DNA from 2 places in the Priestia sp. YIM B13491 genome. Region 1 is predicted to be linked to the other one. Evidence: riboswitches for the same ligand, from Rfam matches in the RefSeq annotation. Region 1 holds a riboswitch; the other holds the start of a gene.
The links. A riboswitch is a leader RNA that binds a small molecule or an ion and turns the genes downstream of it on or off. The one in region 1 is predicted to bind cobalamin.
Positions count from the first base shown of each region.

Region 2: linked by a shared signal. The riboswitch ahead of metE (5-methyltetrahydropteroyltriglutamate--homocysteine S-methyltransferase) and the one ahead of ACFX4E_RS21075 ((2Fe-2S) ferredoxin domain-containing protein) in region 1 are both predicted to bind cobalamin.

Region 1 is NZ_JBHZOR010000006.1:126,923-134,725, reverse strand. It holds gene ACFX4E_RS21105 (hypothetical protein) at 1-196, shown strand, start outside; gene ACFX4E_RS21100 (hypothetical protein) at 211-588, shown strand; gene brnQ (branched-chain amino acid transport system II carrier protein) at 628-1,983, opposite strand; gene ACFX4E_RS21090 (cation:dicarboxylate symporter family transporter) at 2,370-3,641, shown strand; gene ACFX4E_RS21085 (M42 family metallopeptidase) at 3,749-4,786, shown strand; gene ACFX4E_RS21080 (hypothetical protein) at 5,139-5,297, shown strand; cobalamin riboswitch at 5,445-5,623, shown strand; cobalamin riboswitch at 5,742-5,921, shown strand; gene ACFX4E_RS21075 ((2Fe-2S) ferredoxin domain-containing protein) at 6,024-6,404, shown strand; gene cobJ (precorrin-3B C(17)-methyltransferase) at 6,418-7,803, shown strand, end outside.
Region 2 is NZ_JBHZOR010000003.1:650,984-658,786, forward strand. It holds gene ACFX4E_RS14535 (helix-turn-helix transcriptional regulator) at 1-186, opposite strand, end outside; gene ACFX4E_RS14540 (hypothetical protein) at 374-508, opposite strand; gene ACFX4E_RS14545 (GNAT family N-acetyltransferase) at 684-1,184, opposite strand; gene ACFX4E_RS14550 (acetate uptake transporter) at 1,329-1,946, opposite strand; gene metE (5-methyltetrahydropteroyltriglutamate--homocysteine S-methyltransferase) at 2,089-4,383, opposite strand; cobalamin riboswitch at 4,533-4,721, opposite strand; SAM riboswitch class I at 4,801-4,911, opposite strand; gene ACFX4E_RS14560 (hypothetical protein) at 4,991-5,242, opposite strand; gene ACFX4E_RS14565 (metallophosphoesterase family protein) at 5,772-6,647, opposite strand; gene ACFX4E_RS14570 (sugar porter family MFS transporter) at 6,906-7,803, opposite strand, start outside.

The sequences.
Region 1 (7,803 bases):
CGGACCTCCATGTACGCTTAATGGGTTTACAGGATCTCGAAACGGGGAAACCGTTCCAGAGTTCAAATTCGATAACTATTATCCACCAGCAAACGGAGCGGAACTATATCAAGTGGTAAATGGGGAAGAAGTACTTGTAGCTACCTATGTGGCAGAAGAAAAACGATTTGTACCAGCGGTTGCTAACCCAATGTAAAGGACTGGTTTTTTGTGATTCGAAAAGGTTTGTATGCAGCATATAATGAACGAGATTACGAATGTTATGAAACGGAAAACGGGGGTGTAAAGCTAATTAGCTATGATAAAGGCGATGTAGCAAATGGATTCATTCCATACAATGATACGACTTTCACAAAAGAAGTTCCTCGTGATGCTGTTGAAGAAGTGTTTTTTATAGCTCCGTATGCTACTTATCAAAATGAAACGTTTGGTGTGTCAGATGCTTCTAATCATCGAGTGCTTTTGACCACATCTGAAAAAGAAAAAGCGGATAAATATCATTTTCAACGTACGGATAAATATCTATACGAAAAACATGTGTTAAGAGAAGAAGTGAAGTTAATGGAGAAAAAAACTCCTTATTCATAATACGCCATAATAAAAAGAGGATGCGAGTGCATCCTCTTTTTATTTAATCAATTTTCTTGAAGTGTTTCTGTTCGTATTATCATTTGTACGAAGGAAGGTAATGCCAAGACCGATTAATCCTCCTACAATAGCAGGAACTACCCAGCCGAGACCTACTCCATACATAGGTAGAATCGATGTAAACAGATCGTTTACTGCCGCAATTTTGAATCCAGCAGCATTTAAGCCATCAAATAAACTAACGATAAACGTGAACAGAAGGCTCATTTGGTAAACTTCAGAACGTCCTTTAAATAAAGGATGTAAGAATGTTAAAGCAATTAACACAATAGCTAACGGATAAATAGCTGTTAAGACGGGAACCGAAATAGCGATTAATTCCGTTAAACCAAAGTTCGCTACAACGGCGCTGAATGCTGATAAAATAACAGCAATCAACTTATAAGAAACACTTGGAAACAGCTTATGGAAAAAAGATGAACAAGATGTTACAAGACCTACACTTGTTGTTAAACAAGCAACGGTAATCATCAGACCTAAAAGAATTCCTCCGTAAGAGCCAAAGTAGTAATTTGATACTTCAGCCAAAACCGTACCTCCGTTATCAAGACGTCCAAGCTCTGATACGCTTGAAGCACCCATATAGGACAATGCACTATAAATAAGAGCTAAAATAACGGCAGCGATAGCCGTAGCTTTTGCACAAATTGTGATAATTTGTCGGTTGGATTTTGCTCCTTTTTCTTTAATTGCATTAATAATAATAATTCCAAAAACAAATGATGCTAGTGTATCCATTGTTAAGTAGCCTTCTTGGAAGCCTTTAAAAAATGAGTGTGTTGTATAAGCTTCGCTTGGTGCTTCAAATTTTCCAATTGGGTTCACAACGGCTACAACTACCAATATTCCAATAAACGTTAATTTAATAGGTGTTAAAACTTTTCCTACTAAATCGACAATTTTCGCAGGATTTAGCGAAAAAAAGCAGGTAATAGTAAAGAAAATTACCGTGAAAATGATAAGGGGAAGGTGCCCTGAATTTTCTGATAAAAAAGGCTTAACGCCGATTTCGAACGAAACGCTTCCCGTTCTTGGCATCGCAAAAAGCGGTCCGATTGCCAAGTATAAAATCGTAGTAAAGATAATACCGAAAGCTGGGTGTACGCGACTAGCTAAAGACTGCAGATCCTCTTTTCCGGAAAAACCAAACGCGAGAACGCCTAGAAGAGGCAGACCTACACCCGTTACTAAAAATCCAGCGTTTGCTGACCAAATATTGCTTCCAGCAGACTGACCTAACATTGCAGGGAAGATTAAATTACCTGCACCGAAGAATAGGGCAAAAAGCATAAAGCCAATAACCACTATAAATGAAAAAGGAACTTTGTTTGACACGTTAAAACCTCCAAAATTATAAATGCTTTTTATTATCGTGTTGAATAATTAAAATTTTCAGAATTTTATATTCGAATAATAAAAATAAACATGTATCGTATTATACTAACCTAAAATGCATATTTCAATATAAAATTTTATTTTTTTAATTTATTCGCTGAAATAGCAAAAATAGAAAAATTCTTAGCAAAAAAATCTCAATATACAACAATTATTTGATATGATAAAACAGAACTGTAAGTTTTAAAAATTCGCATGTGCGGCCTTACATCCTTTTAGTAAAGAACTGTTTACATAAGGTGCTGTAAGGATGTATATTTATACACGGTTCGCGGAACCGCATATGCTCGATGGATGAAAGTCAACTGTGCGAAAGGAGCAAGAAAGTGAAAAGGTTAGGTCTAGCAACTCAGATTCTAATTGGACTGATTTTAGGCGTAGCTGTAGGTGCTATCTTTTACGGAAGCGATACAGCCATTTCTATTTTACAGCCGATTGGAGACATATTTATTCATTTAATTAAGATGATTGTCGTACCGATTGTGATTTCAGCATTAATCGTAGCGGTCGCAGGAGTAGGCGATATCAAAAAATTAGGTAAGCTTGGCGGAAAAACAATTCTTTATTTTGAAATTGTTACAACCATTGCTATTGTAGTGGGGATTATTGCCGCGAACTTATTTCACCCTGGTGCAGGGGTTGATATGGGACATATTGAAAAAAGCGATATTTCTCAATATGAGGCAACGGCAAAAACGTCTGAAAGTACAGGGATTGCTCAAGAGCTTCTTCATATTGTTCCGACAAACGTCTTTCAATCGGTAGCAGAAGGCGATCTTTTACCAATCATTTTATTTTCCGTACTGTTTGGTGTAGGCGTAGCTTCGATTGGAGAGAGAGGAAAACCTGTTTTAGCCTTTTTTGAAGGCGTCTTGGATGCAATGTTTTGGGTAACTAATTTGGTGATGAAGTTTGCTCCAGTAGGTGTATTTGCACTTATTGGTGTTAATATTATAAAGTTTGGTGTCGGATCACTTATTCCATTAGGAAAATTAGTGTTCGCCGTTTACTTCACCATGATTTTCTTTGTGCTTGTGGTTCTTGGAATTATTGCTAAAATGGCTGGAACAAGCATGTTTACGCTGATAAAAGTGTTAAAAGACGAGCTGCTTCTTGCTTTTACAACGGCAAGTTCAGAAGCCGTTTTACCGTCTCTTATCAAAAAGATGGAAGACTTCGGCTGTTCTAAATCGGTTACATCGTTTGTTATTCCAACGGGCTACACGTTTAATTTAGATGGTTCAACCATTTATCAGGCGCTGGCATCGCTGTTTATTGCTCAAATGTACGGCATCGACCTTTCCATTATGGACCAAATTCAGCTCCTTCTTGTGCTAATGTTAACCTCAAAAGGAATGGCTGGTGTACCAGGGGCATCGTTTGTAGTTGTACTTGCTACACTTGAATCTATGGGCTTCCCTCTTGAAGGCATGGCATTTATTGCAGGAATTGACCGCATTCTTGATATGATGCGTACCACAGTTAACGTAGTAGGAAATGCTTTAGCTGCTATTGTAATGTCCAAGTCTGAAGGCGAGTTTGATAAGCAAAAATCATTAAATTACACAAATGAATTAAAGAAATCAAACATAGCTTAAAACAAAAAAGCTGGGCAGATGCCCGGCTTTTTTGTTTGGAGCTGCCTGTTATCTTTTTTGAAACATATGGTAAAATAAAAGAAATGAGAGACAAAGGAAGTGTCATAATGACGGAAACTGTTCAGTTAATTAAAAAGCTTGTTTCGATTCCCAGTCCTTCTGGAAATACAGAAAAGGTAATTTCATTTGTCGAAGACTATGTAAAAGAGCTAAATATTCAAACGTATCGCAATCGAAAAGGGGGCTTAGTCGCTACTATTCCCGGTAAAGATACAGATCACCACCGCATGCTGACGGCTCATGTCGATACATTAGGTGCTATGGTAAAAGAAATCAAACCGAGTGGACGTCTGAAAATCGACCTGATTGGAGGGTTTCGCTACAATTCTATTGAAGGAGAATATTGTGAAATTGAAACTTCATCAGGAGAAGTATTTAAAGGAACCATCCTTATGCATCAAACATCTGTTCATGTGTATAAAGATGCAGGGAAAGCTGAGCGGAATCAAGAAAATATAGAAATTCGATTGGATGAAAAAGTACATAGCGCAGAAGATGTTCGCAGTCTTGGAATTGAAGTCGGCGACTTTGTTTCGTTTGATCCTCGTGTAGAAATAACAAAAAGCGGTTTTATTAAATCTCGTCATCTCGATGATAAAGCAAGCGTAGCTTTATTGCTTCAGCTCATGAAAATAATTCAAGAAGAACAGATCGAACTGCCATACACTACGCATTTTCTCATTTCAAATAATGAAGAAATTGGATACGGAGGAAATTCGAACATTACGCCTCAAACAGTAGAATACTTAGCGGTTGATATGGGTGCTATGGGAGATGGACAATCTACTGATGAATACACCGTGTCTATTTGTGTAAAAGATTCAAGCGGCCCATATCATTACGGTTTGAGAAAGCATTTAGTGGAGCTAGCTAAGCAGCATGATATTCAGTACAAATTAGATATTTATCCGTTTTACGGATCAGATGCTTCTGCTGCTATTCGTGCCGGACACGATATCGTACACGGCTTGATTGGTCCAGGAATTGATTCTTCTCATGCGTTTGAGAGAACGCATCAAGATTCATTGAATCATACGTATAAGCTTCTCTATTACTATGTTCAGTCGAACATGATTCTGCTTTAAGAAAGGGATATTTAATTAGTGTATTTTTATGCAAAGGAAAGAACAGAACGGGATTGTGATGTCTGTTCTTTCCTTTCTTAAAAAAGAAGCCGGCTGTCTGGCTTCTTTTTTTTTATAAATACTATATATTTTTTTACTGGTGAATCAACAGTTGGTTAAAAAAGCACCTTTTTAAAAAGGTACAATACTGCTTAAACCTTTTGTACATTTTGTTCATTTACAGAAGTTAAAATGTTTTTAAATTTTTAAAAGTTTCTTGTGACAAGTTTTGTAGAATGGGTTTTCAAAAGGAAATGGTTTCGTCATAATGTGGATATAGCGATCACTACAATAATCGGAGGCGAATCTTTTCATGTGGGTACTGACGGTATATGCTGGAAAAGAAATGAAAATGTTTGAATTTGAAACTGAAAAGCAGGCGAGAGAAGCTTTTGCCAAAACAAATGGCTGTAAAGTTCTTTCAGAAGTCGTGTATTATAATGATCCTCATTTAACATTGGTAGCTATATAAGTAGAAAAACAAGAGCTGATTTTTTGCTCTTGTTTTTTTATGGCTCTTTATATCCTATAAAAAGAATAGAGTTGAAATAAAAAAAAATGTACGCTATGATATGGTAGTTACTTCTATTATTCTGATAGTTTAAAAGGTTCATATATATCAAACAGCAACAGTAAAGATGCCAAGAAGGCTTAATAGGGAAACTGGTGAAAGACCAGTACTGCCCCCGCAACTGTAAGTGTGGACGAACGAGTATAACCACTGTGGAAAAATCACGGGAAGGTTCTCAAGTAGAATGATACACAAGTCAGGAGACCTGTCTTTATTGTGAAGTTTCTATTTCTCCGGGGAGCGGGAAGGGAAACGTTGGCTTAAAGTGGCATTCGTGTACACTCTTATTCTGACGTTTTACCCGCTCGCATATTAGCGAAGCGGGTTTTTCTCGTATCGCAAAACTACATATCGTGCAAAAAAGGTGCGCAATGTCCACATTGCGTTAAATGGGAAGTCTGGTGTGAAGCCAGCGCGGTACCCGCCACTGTGAAGATGAGCTGATTGCATATGCCACTGTATTCGGGAAGGCGCAATCAAGTGATGAATCGAAGTCAGGAAACCAGCCTTTTTCTAATGCGAAGCTTACCCTACGGGATATAGGTGGAAGTGCAAAAACTTAGTTTGAATTTTTCTGCGCCTCTATCATTGATAGAGGCGCTTTTTTTAGTAAAGGAGCGAATGAGTGTGACGACGTGGAACTTAAATGGAACAAAACATCACGTATTGATTTGTAATGGAAGCAGCTGTATGAGAAAAGGTGGAGAAGAAGCCACGCAAGCTATTCGAAATAAAGTGACAGAACTGGATTTGGATGAAACGGTTCATACAACGCGTACACGTTGTAACGGACGATGCAAAGATGCTCCTGTAGCTATCGTCTATCCTTCAGGAGATTGGTACAAGCAGGTCACTGAAACCGTGGCTCATCGGATTGTCGAAGAACATTTAGCAGGAGGCTGCAGTATAAAGGAATCGCTTATTTATGAATATGATCAAAATGGTTTCGTTTCTCCGGAAAACAGTGACTCCATAGAAGGAATTGACAAAGTAAAAAGTAACGCATAAAGGAGGAGCTAGCATGAAAGGTAAACTTTTAGTTATTGGATTTGGGCCGGGAAGCTTTGAACATATTACACAGCGAGCAAGAGAAGCCATTCAAGAAAGTGATATGATCATCGGTTACAAAACCTATGTGGAATTAATTCAAGGACTGTTAACGAATCAGCAAATTATTAGTACGGGAATGACCGAAGAAGTAAGCCGTGCACAGGAAGCTGTAAAGCAAGCTGAAGCAGGAAAAACCGTAGCTGTCATTTCGAGCGGAGATGCGGGAGTATACGGAATGGCAGGCCTTGTGTATGAAGTGTTGATTGAAAAAGGCTGGAAAAAAGAAACGGGCGTAGAGCTGGAAGTAATTCCTGGCATTTCGGCTATCAATTCATGCGCATCTCTCCTTGGAGCGCCCGTGATGCACGATGCTTGTACAATTAGTTTAAGTGACCACCTTACGCCTTGGGAGCTAATCGAAAAAAGAATTGAAGCAGCTGCACAAGCAGATTTTGTAGTGGCTTTTTACAACCCAAAGAGCGGAAGACGAACAAGACAAATTGTTGAAGCGCAAAGAATTCTATTAAAGTATCGTTCCCCTGATACGCCTGTTGGTCTTGTGAAAAGCGCTTATCGTGACCGTGAAGAAGTCGTAATGACCAACTTAAAAGACATGTTAAATCATGAAATTGGCATGCTGACTACCGTTGTTGTCGGAAATTCATCTACGTTCTTTTACGACGATTTAATGATTACACCGCGCGGATATCAGCGAAAATATACCCTCAACCAAACGGAGCAGCCGCTAAGACCGCATCAGCGACTTCGAAAAGAAGCAGAACCATGGGCTCTCGATCAAGAAGAGACTGTAAAGCAAACAGCTTCGACTATTGAAGCAATTCAGACCAAAACAGAAGAAACAGCAACTTCACGAGCTCTTGCAGAAGAAGCGCTTCAAGCAATTTTAGGTGAACCTACTTCTGCGGTCGTACGTCAGCCAGTACAGTCTATTTTCGAAGTGGCGGTTAGTCCAGGACTTGCCAATAAGAAATTCACGCCTGTTCAAATGACAACACTAGCAGAAGTTGTTGGTGAAAAAGGTACGATGGAGTATACACCTGACCATCAAATCAAACTGCAAATCCCAACGGCTCAGCCAGATGTGATTATTAAAAAGCTCCAAGCAGCTTCCTTTTTACTATCTCCGGTCGGAGATGTGTTCACAATTAAAGCGTGTGATTTTTGTGACGGAGAAAAAAGCGATGCTATTCCACATACGGAAGAATTACAAAAACGCCTCGGGGGAATGGACATGCCAAAAGAGCTGAAGCTTGGTATTAATGGATGCGGTATGGCTTGCTATGGCGCTGTTCAAGAAGATATCGGCATTGTCTATAGAAAAGGTGCGTTTGATTTA
Region 2 (7,803 bases), on a different contig from region 1:
TAAAAACAGCTCATCTACTGTTGCTCCAAGCTCTGTAGCAAGTTGAAAAGCTAGCGTTAAGCTTGGATCATACTTATTGTTTTCAATTGCATTAATCGTTTGTCTCGATACGCCGCATACTTTTGCCAGTTCGTCTTGAGACATCCGTTTGCTTTTACGCAGTTCTTTAATTCGATTTTCCACCATTCATCACTCATCTCTAAAATGTAAAAAACTTTTTACATCCATATCTTATATTATTTTTCTTGTTACTGTCAAATATGTTTGACAAGTCAATGTCTCTTACCTACCTAAAAAAGAGATTGAAACATAACGAGATTGATCCAGTCTAAAGACGAAAAAATGAGAAAAATGATTGAGTATAAATCCCTTGTTACACCGCCGTTGATTTCCGTGCAAGGCTTCGCTTTCCGCGGGCGGCCGCTGAGCCTCCTCGTCGCTTTCGCTCCTGCGGGGTCTCACCTGTGCCGCTTTTCCCGCAGGAGTCTTCGCCTTGCCCTTCAATCAACCGCTAGAAGCAACGAAATAGATTAAACACCTGTTCACCCTCTCAATAAAAAAGCCGTACTTATTCATGTCAATACCACCTTTACTTTTACATATTTATAATAACTACACAGAAATTAATATAAAAAAGCACAAACTCCTTAAAGGAAGCTTGTGCTTTTTTATTTCGTTGTTTGTTAAAGCTTCTTACTCATATTAAACCACTGCACGCCTGCATGCTGAGATTCGGCAACGCCTTGATTGATATATCCGTTTTTTTCGTAAAACGGAATCAATTCTTCTTTACATGTTAAAGTAACCGTTAAACGCTGTTTGTTCCGCGCTTGTTTTTCAAACTCTCTTAGCAACATACTGGCAATTCCTTTGTGATGATGCTTGGGATTTACGACAATTCCTAAAATGCTTTGATAACCGCCTGTCTCAGGGTTCGAAATCGTTTTTTCAAACAAATCATCCGTAATAAACGGAGCTGAAATGACGGGACCGTTCACATATCCGATTATTTCTTCATTTTCTTGGGCGATGATAAACGTATCAGGAATGGTGTTGATCCGCGTGATAAATGCATGTTCTGAGGCAGCTTCTTCAGGTGTAAAGCCTTTGTTTTCTAACGTAATTAATTGGTTTAAATCTTTTTCATCCACTTGTCTTATAATCATTGAAACGTTTCCTCTCATTATGTATTTCTCTTTTTTCTCTAAAAGCTTCTATTACATATAACTATCTCTTTCTACTATATATAAAAATGCCCAAACAAAAAAGGATTGACCTCTGCATCATACAGAATTCAACCCTAGTTCGCTTTTTAATTAACATCTTGATTATTTGATAAATGCTCCAAACGGCTTGCCCACCGGAAGCACAACTCGACCGTAGTGAGTATTTAATACAGCCGCTGCAGATCCATAGAATGAAAACAGAGCAATCAATAGCTCTGACACTGCTGCTAGTAAGTGCGTGTATTCATATGCCACACCAAATGTACTTAGCGATAATCCAATGAATAAGAAATCAATTAACACAAAAATAATAAATAATACTTTATGAGTGCCCATTGCTCCAACTGTCATAAAAACGCTGAAAATCAAGTAGCCGACAAAAGCAAATGCGAGCTGCTTCGGATCCGCTTCTTTTGCGAGCGCTTCCCCAAATGCTCCAAGCTGAATAAGCCATGTCATAGCTACACCTAGCCAAAATAATCCGAAGGCACCAAAAGCAGTTGCGCCGAAGGTATTATTATGTTTGAAATCTTGCATAGACGCGATTAACTGTCCTATTCCGCCTAAAAAAATCGCCCATGGCAATACCAATGAAACACCATCGGTTACCCCAAGCTTTTGAAACGATGCAACAAGTGTTACCATGGCAAGTCCGAATAGACCTAGCGCTGATGGATCCGCTGTTACAATTTTAACGTGCTGCGTGCTGTTGTTACTCATGTTGTACCTCCCTGATTTTAAAAACACCTTTAAAAAGATACAAAAATGTACGGGAAGTGTCAATGGATATTTTTGGCCTTTTAAAATCCCATAAGACCAAGCAGTGTAGCGGTTACACTGCTTGTCCTTTAATTTCTTATTATTAAACGTTTTGTAATAAATTTTTTCTGGTTTGTTTTGCAGACTCAACCATCACTTTTAAAGCTTCAACCGTCTCGCTGATTCCTCTTGTTTTAAGGCCGCAGTCGGGATTAATCCAAAATAATGCAGGATCAAGCACCTTTAGAGCACGGTCAATGTTTCGCTGAAGCTCTTCAAGCTTCGGTACACGCGGGCTGTGGATATCATATACGCCAAGTCCAATTCCTTGATTATACGTATGTTTTTCAAACGCATAAATTAATTCGCCGTGGCTTTTAGATGTTTCAATAGAAATCACGTCGGCATCCAGCGCTTTAATCGCATCAATAATTTCTTCGAATTCCGAATAGCACATATGCGTGTGAATTTGCGTCTCGTTTTGCACCGATACCGTCGCTAGTTTAAATGCATACACCGCAGCATTTAAGTAACTGTTCCAGTTTTCTCGTTTTAACGGCAATCCTTCACGCAGCGCCGGTTCATCTACTTGAATCATTGAAATGCCCTGACTTTCAAGTGCTTCTACTTCTTTTCTAAGAGCAAGCGCAATTTGATTTGCCACGTCGTAGCGCGGGATATCATCACGCACAAACGACCAGTTTAAAATCGTAATCGGACCCGTCAGCATTCCTTTAACCGGCTTATTGGTTAGAGACTGTGCGTAGACCGTTTCTTTGATCGTCATCGCCTGCTCATACGATACATCTCCGTAAATAAGCGGCGGCTTCACGCAGCGAGAACCGTAAGATTGCACCCAGCCAAACTTCGTAAACTGAAAGCCTCCTAATTTCTCACCGAAGTATTCGACCATATCCGTACGCTCAAACTCTCCGTGCACAAGGACATCTAAGCCGATGTCTTCTTGAATTTCAATCCATTTTTTTATTTCCTCGTTAATGTACGCTTCATATGCTTCATCGCTTAACTCGCCTTTACGCCATTTTAGACGCTCTTTTCGCACTTCTTTTGTTTGCGGAAAGCTTCCAATCGTTGTCGTTGGAAGAAGCGGCAGTTGAAACGCTTCTTGCTGAACGCGCTGACGCACGTCAAACGGCGCTTGTCGCTCTGCTTTATAGCTGTGCAGCTGCTTCAGCTCTTTTTGCACGTCTTGATGATTTCGAAAAGATGATCCATTTAATGCTTGAATTGCCTGCTTGCTTACGCTTATTCCTTCTTCTATTGCTTCTTTTCCTTGCTGCGCCGCTTTTGTTAACAGCGTAATTTCCTTCAGCTTTTCATCTGCAAAAGAGAGCGCATTTTTCAATACTGGATCAATCGTCTCTTCATTTTTCACCGTGACAGGAACATGTAGTAGACTTGATGAAGGCTGCAGGATCAAACGATCTTTTGATACGGCTTCTTCAATTTCACTGATCGTTAAAAGCTGCTCGTCCAAATTTTCACGCCAAATGTTTCGTCCGTCAATCACTCCTGCTGCCAGCACTTTATCACTCGGAAAACCATATTTATTAAGAGCCGTGAGATTTTCGCCTCGGTCATGCACAAAGTCTAAACCGATTCCTTCAACAGGAAGAGACACAACTTCTTTGTAGTGATCAACGCTGTCAAAATACGTTTGCAAAATGATTTTTACATTCGGTGCCGCTTCCTTCAAAGTTTGATAGACTTCTGTGTAAAGTGCCAGGTCTTCTTTTGATAGCGTTGTAGATAAAATCGGCTCATCTATCTGTACCCACTCTACTCCTTCTGCCTGAAGCTCAGCTAAAATAGTCGCATACAGAGGAACAAATTGTTCAACTATTTCTTTAAACTCATTTTTTTTATATCCTTTTGACAGTTTCACAAATGTTACTGGACCTAAAATCACGGGCTTGCCTTCAATATTCAGCTTCTGTTTTGCTTCTTTGTAAAACTGAAGCGGGCGATTTTCTACAAGAGACGGCGTACATTCCTCAAGCTCTGGTACGATGTAGTGATAATTTGTGTTAAACCATTTTGTCATCGTAGAGGCTACCGCACCTTTTGTTCCTCGGGCGATGTCAAAATACGTTTCAAGCGATACCGGTCCTCCGTCATAATCAAAGCGCTTTGGCACTAGACCAAACATAGTCGCTGTATCTAGCACGTGATCGTATAAACTGAAATCGCCGACTGGAATCAATTCAATTTCTGCATCACGCTGTTTTTTCAGATGCCCTAGACGAAGAGATTCAATTTCCTGCAGAAAGATATCTTTCTCTAGTTTTCCTGCCCAAAACTGCTCAAGCGCTTTTTTCCATTCTCGTTTTTCACCAATTCTTGGATAACCTAAGTTTGAACTTTTTACACTGCTCATTTTTTCCACTCCCTGTATATTTTTTATCGGTAAACTAAAAAATCTCTCTTTTCGAAATGAAAAGAGAGATGATACGCATACTTAACTAAAGTTGAGATAGCCTGTTTTTCTCAACACGTATTCCTCACTCCTCTCTATATCCCGTAGAGCTTAAGTGCATACAACAGGCAGGTCTCCTGACTTAGGTTCATCGCTTCTTATCCCTTCCCATTTCAACATGAAACAGTGGTTAATAAGTTGCTCCCCATTACAGTGGCGGGACCGCGCCGGCTTTTCACCGGTCTTCCCTTTTAAGCTGCGTACATTCGTTACACAGCACCTGATGCATTTTTATAAAATTGTTCATTCAAAACATATTCACATAAAATAAAAAGCCTCTCTATCACGAATAGAGAGGCATAGTATCTATGAAATCCTCTCTTATCTTTCAAAGCTGTACGCTTTGCAGGATGTAGCACCTTTTCAACAAGAATGTTAAATGGTTGCCGGGCTTCACAGGGCCAGTCCCTCCGCCTCTCTCAATAAGAGTTTTAATTGTTTATAATATTTTGAATGTAGAGTCATTTTAACACCTTAGATTTATGTTGTCAAAAAAATTTTTAAAAAATCAGTTTTCAGGAGGTGCTGACGCTAATTTTTGCCTTAACAATTTGTAATCATCTTTTCGATGTGTTTCAATTAAATCTTTTGCTCCCTGGTGATATCCTGACGAATAGATATACTCTACCGCTGTTTCGATAAGCTTTCTTTTTTCTTCGGCACACTCCCGGTCCATTAAGGGGAACAGTCTACCTAAAAGGTCATTTAAATCTTCCTTGATAAAACGATCAAGTCCTTCTTGCATCTTTTCGTTTGCCATGATTGCTCCTCCATTTGCTGTGTATGTTCTAAGCCTCTATAAGCAGGCATTTCACTGTAAATGTTAAGATAAAGTTAAGTCATTAAACAGTATATCAAGTGAATGTTTTTCTTTAATTACATATGTAATACAAATATATGACAAATATAGAGAATATATCATCATTCATTATCTATTATAACGTTTGACTTAGCCTTCTGCTACAAGGTTTCGTTAAGAGTTATGCACATTTTTCCAAAAGAGGTTGAGACATAACGAAATGAATTCAATCTAAAGGCAAATGGGATACATGAGCTGAATCCCTTGTGACAACGCAGTTGATTTCCGTACGAGATTTCGATTTTTGCGGGAGTCTTCGTCTTGTCCTCCAATCACCTGCTAGAAAGACCTATACACATGAAACCTACGTTTACCCTAACCAAAAAACGAACCACTAATCACACATCTTGATCGATGATTCGTTTCACTTCGTCTAAAACCCTTTTGTTCCAGCCTCTTTTTTTGAACCTAGCTTTCTACTTTCTTGTTTTTACAAACAATTTCTTCGAGGTCGTCCAAAATCCTTCCAAAGAAGAGGTCCTAAAATGTCGTACCTGCTTACAAAAAACTCCGTAAAATTATAATTGTTTAAAATTAAAGGCGGCTCAAAATCAAGGGGGGCACCGGCGCCTCCTGACAATACAAAATCAGTGCCTCTTCCAAGCGTAAACGACCCGTTTCTGTTTTTTCTAATAAACTGCTCGTCATACGCATGCACGTGGCTGACTAACACTTTTTTCACGCGGTGTTCTTGAATTAAATCAAAAAATTCTTGACTTTGAGTAGTCGTTACAGGAAACCCTTCAAGGTTTGTCCACCGGCCAATATTTGGCTGGGCATGCATAGCTAAAACGGTATTACGAGGAGCATCCTCCAGCTGCTGCTCTAAATAATTCAGCTCTCTATCTGTAAATCCATATATTTTATTCTTGGGACTGATAATATTATTTAGTGCGATGCATCGGAAGTTGAAGACAGGAATATCGATGACCCAGTGTACTTTTCCGATAGTAGCTCTGAAGTTTTCTAGGTTGCTTTCCTCAAGGTTTAATTCATCATGATTCCCTACGCATACAAACATAGGAATGTTTGGTGCGATTTTTTCAACAACTTTAACAAAATGCTCCAAATACTCTTTTTTCCCTGTATAGACGGTGTCTCCCCCATGAATAATAAACAGCGGGTTCAATTCTACCGCCTTTTTTAACACAAGCTCAAATTCACCGCTCATCGTGTAACAATTATCGTTTGGTCCGTCACCTCTGCTGTCGCCCATAAAAACAAAGTTAAATGGATCTCTCGGGTTTAATTGTTTAATTCTTTGCTTTAATAACTTTTCAGAACGTTCATGAAGCGTCAAATTCATCAACTAGTTAATCCCCCTATTAATAAATAAATTTAGTTAAAAGTAAACAAGCTTACTTATTTATATGAGAAATTGTTGATGAAGGTCACTACCTTCTTGTAAGCAGAACGCACATTTAAATTAGTTTCCATAGCCTATCTATCCTTTTATTTTGTTAAGCACTGATAGGACAACATAAAAGCTAGAATCCTACTAATCTAAAAAAGAACCCCTTGCTGAGATAGCAAAGGGTTCTTACAAGTTGAGCGTTCACCATAATCAAACGTACTTATTACGCTCAACCGGACTTAAAGACTTCCTTGCAGACCGAGCTGCCATGTCCGTTTCAATTTGCTCTAGGCTGCGTCCTTTTGTTTCAACAACTACAAAACGTATGAAGAATAATCCGAGAATACAAATGATCCCGAACGTTGAAAAGATAACGCCCAAACTAAACTGATCAGCTAAAATTGGGAACACAAGCCCTACTGCCAGCGATCCCGTCCAGTTAAAAGCAGATGAAATCCCAGCACCGATTCCGCGTACAGAAAGCGGGAAAATTTCTCCTACAATGATCCACGTAAGCGGCGCCCAAGAAAACGCATAGCAAAGGATAAAGCAGCAAAGAGCAATTAACGTAACCCAGTTAACAACGACTTCATTAACGCCTAACGCTCCTAGAATAGCCGGTGTGAAAAATGAAAGAGCCATACCCGCGCCGCCAATCGTAAGAATGGTACGGCGGTTGAATCTATCGACAAACTGCAGAAAAATAAGTGTTGTCACGACGAAGATTACCCCAACAATAACCGTAAAACCAGCAGCTACCTGCGGCGCTAAACCAACTTGACGAGCAATGCTTGTTGCATAATAAACAATTGAGTTTGAGCCTTGAACCTGCTGAAAAGTTGCCATTCCGACACCGATAATTAAAGCTAGACGAAACTTTTTATGAAACAGCTGTTTAATTCCTGATTGTTCATGAACAGCTACGCTTTCAATTTCAGACACTTCAGCTTCCACTTCAGCTGTTGACCGGCGAAGCGTACGCAGCACTTCACGCGCTTTATCTGGCATTCCATTTTTAATTAAGTAGCGAGGCGACTCTGGAAGCTTGATCATACCGATGCATAATACAATTGCAAAAATACCGGCGCTGCCGAGCATTAATCGCCAG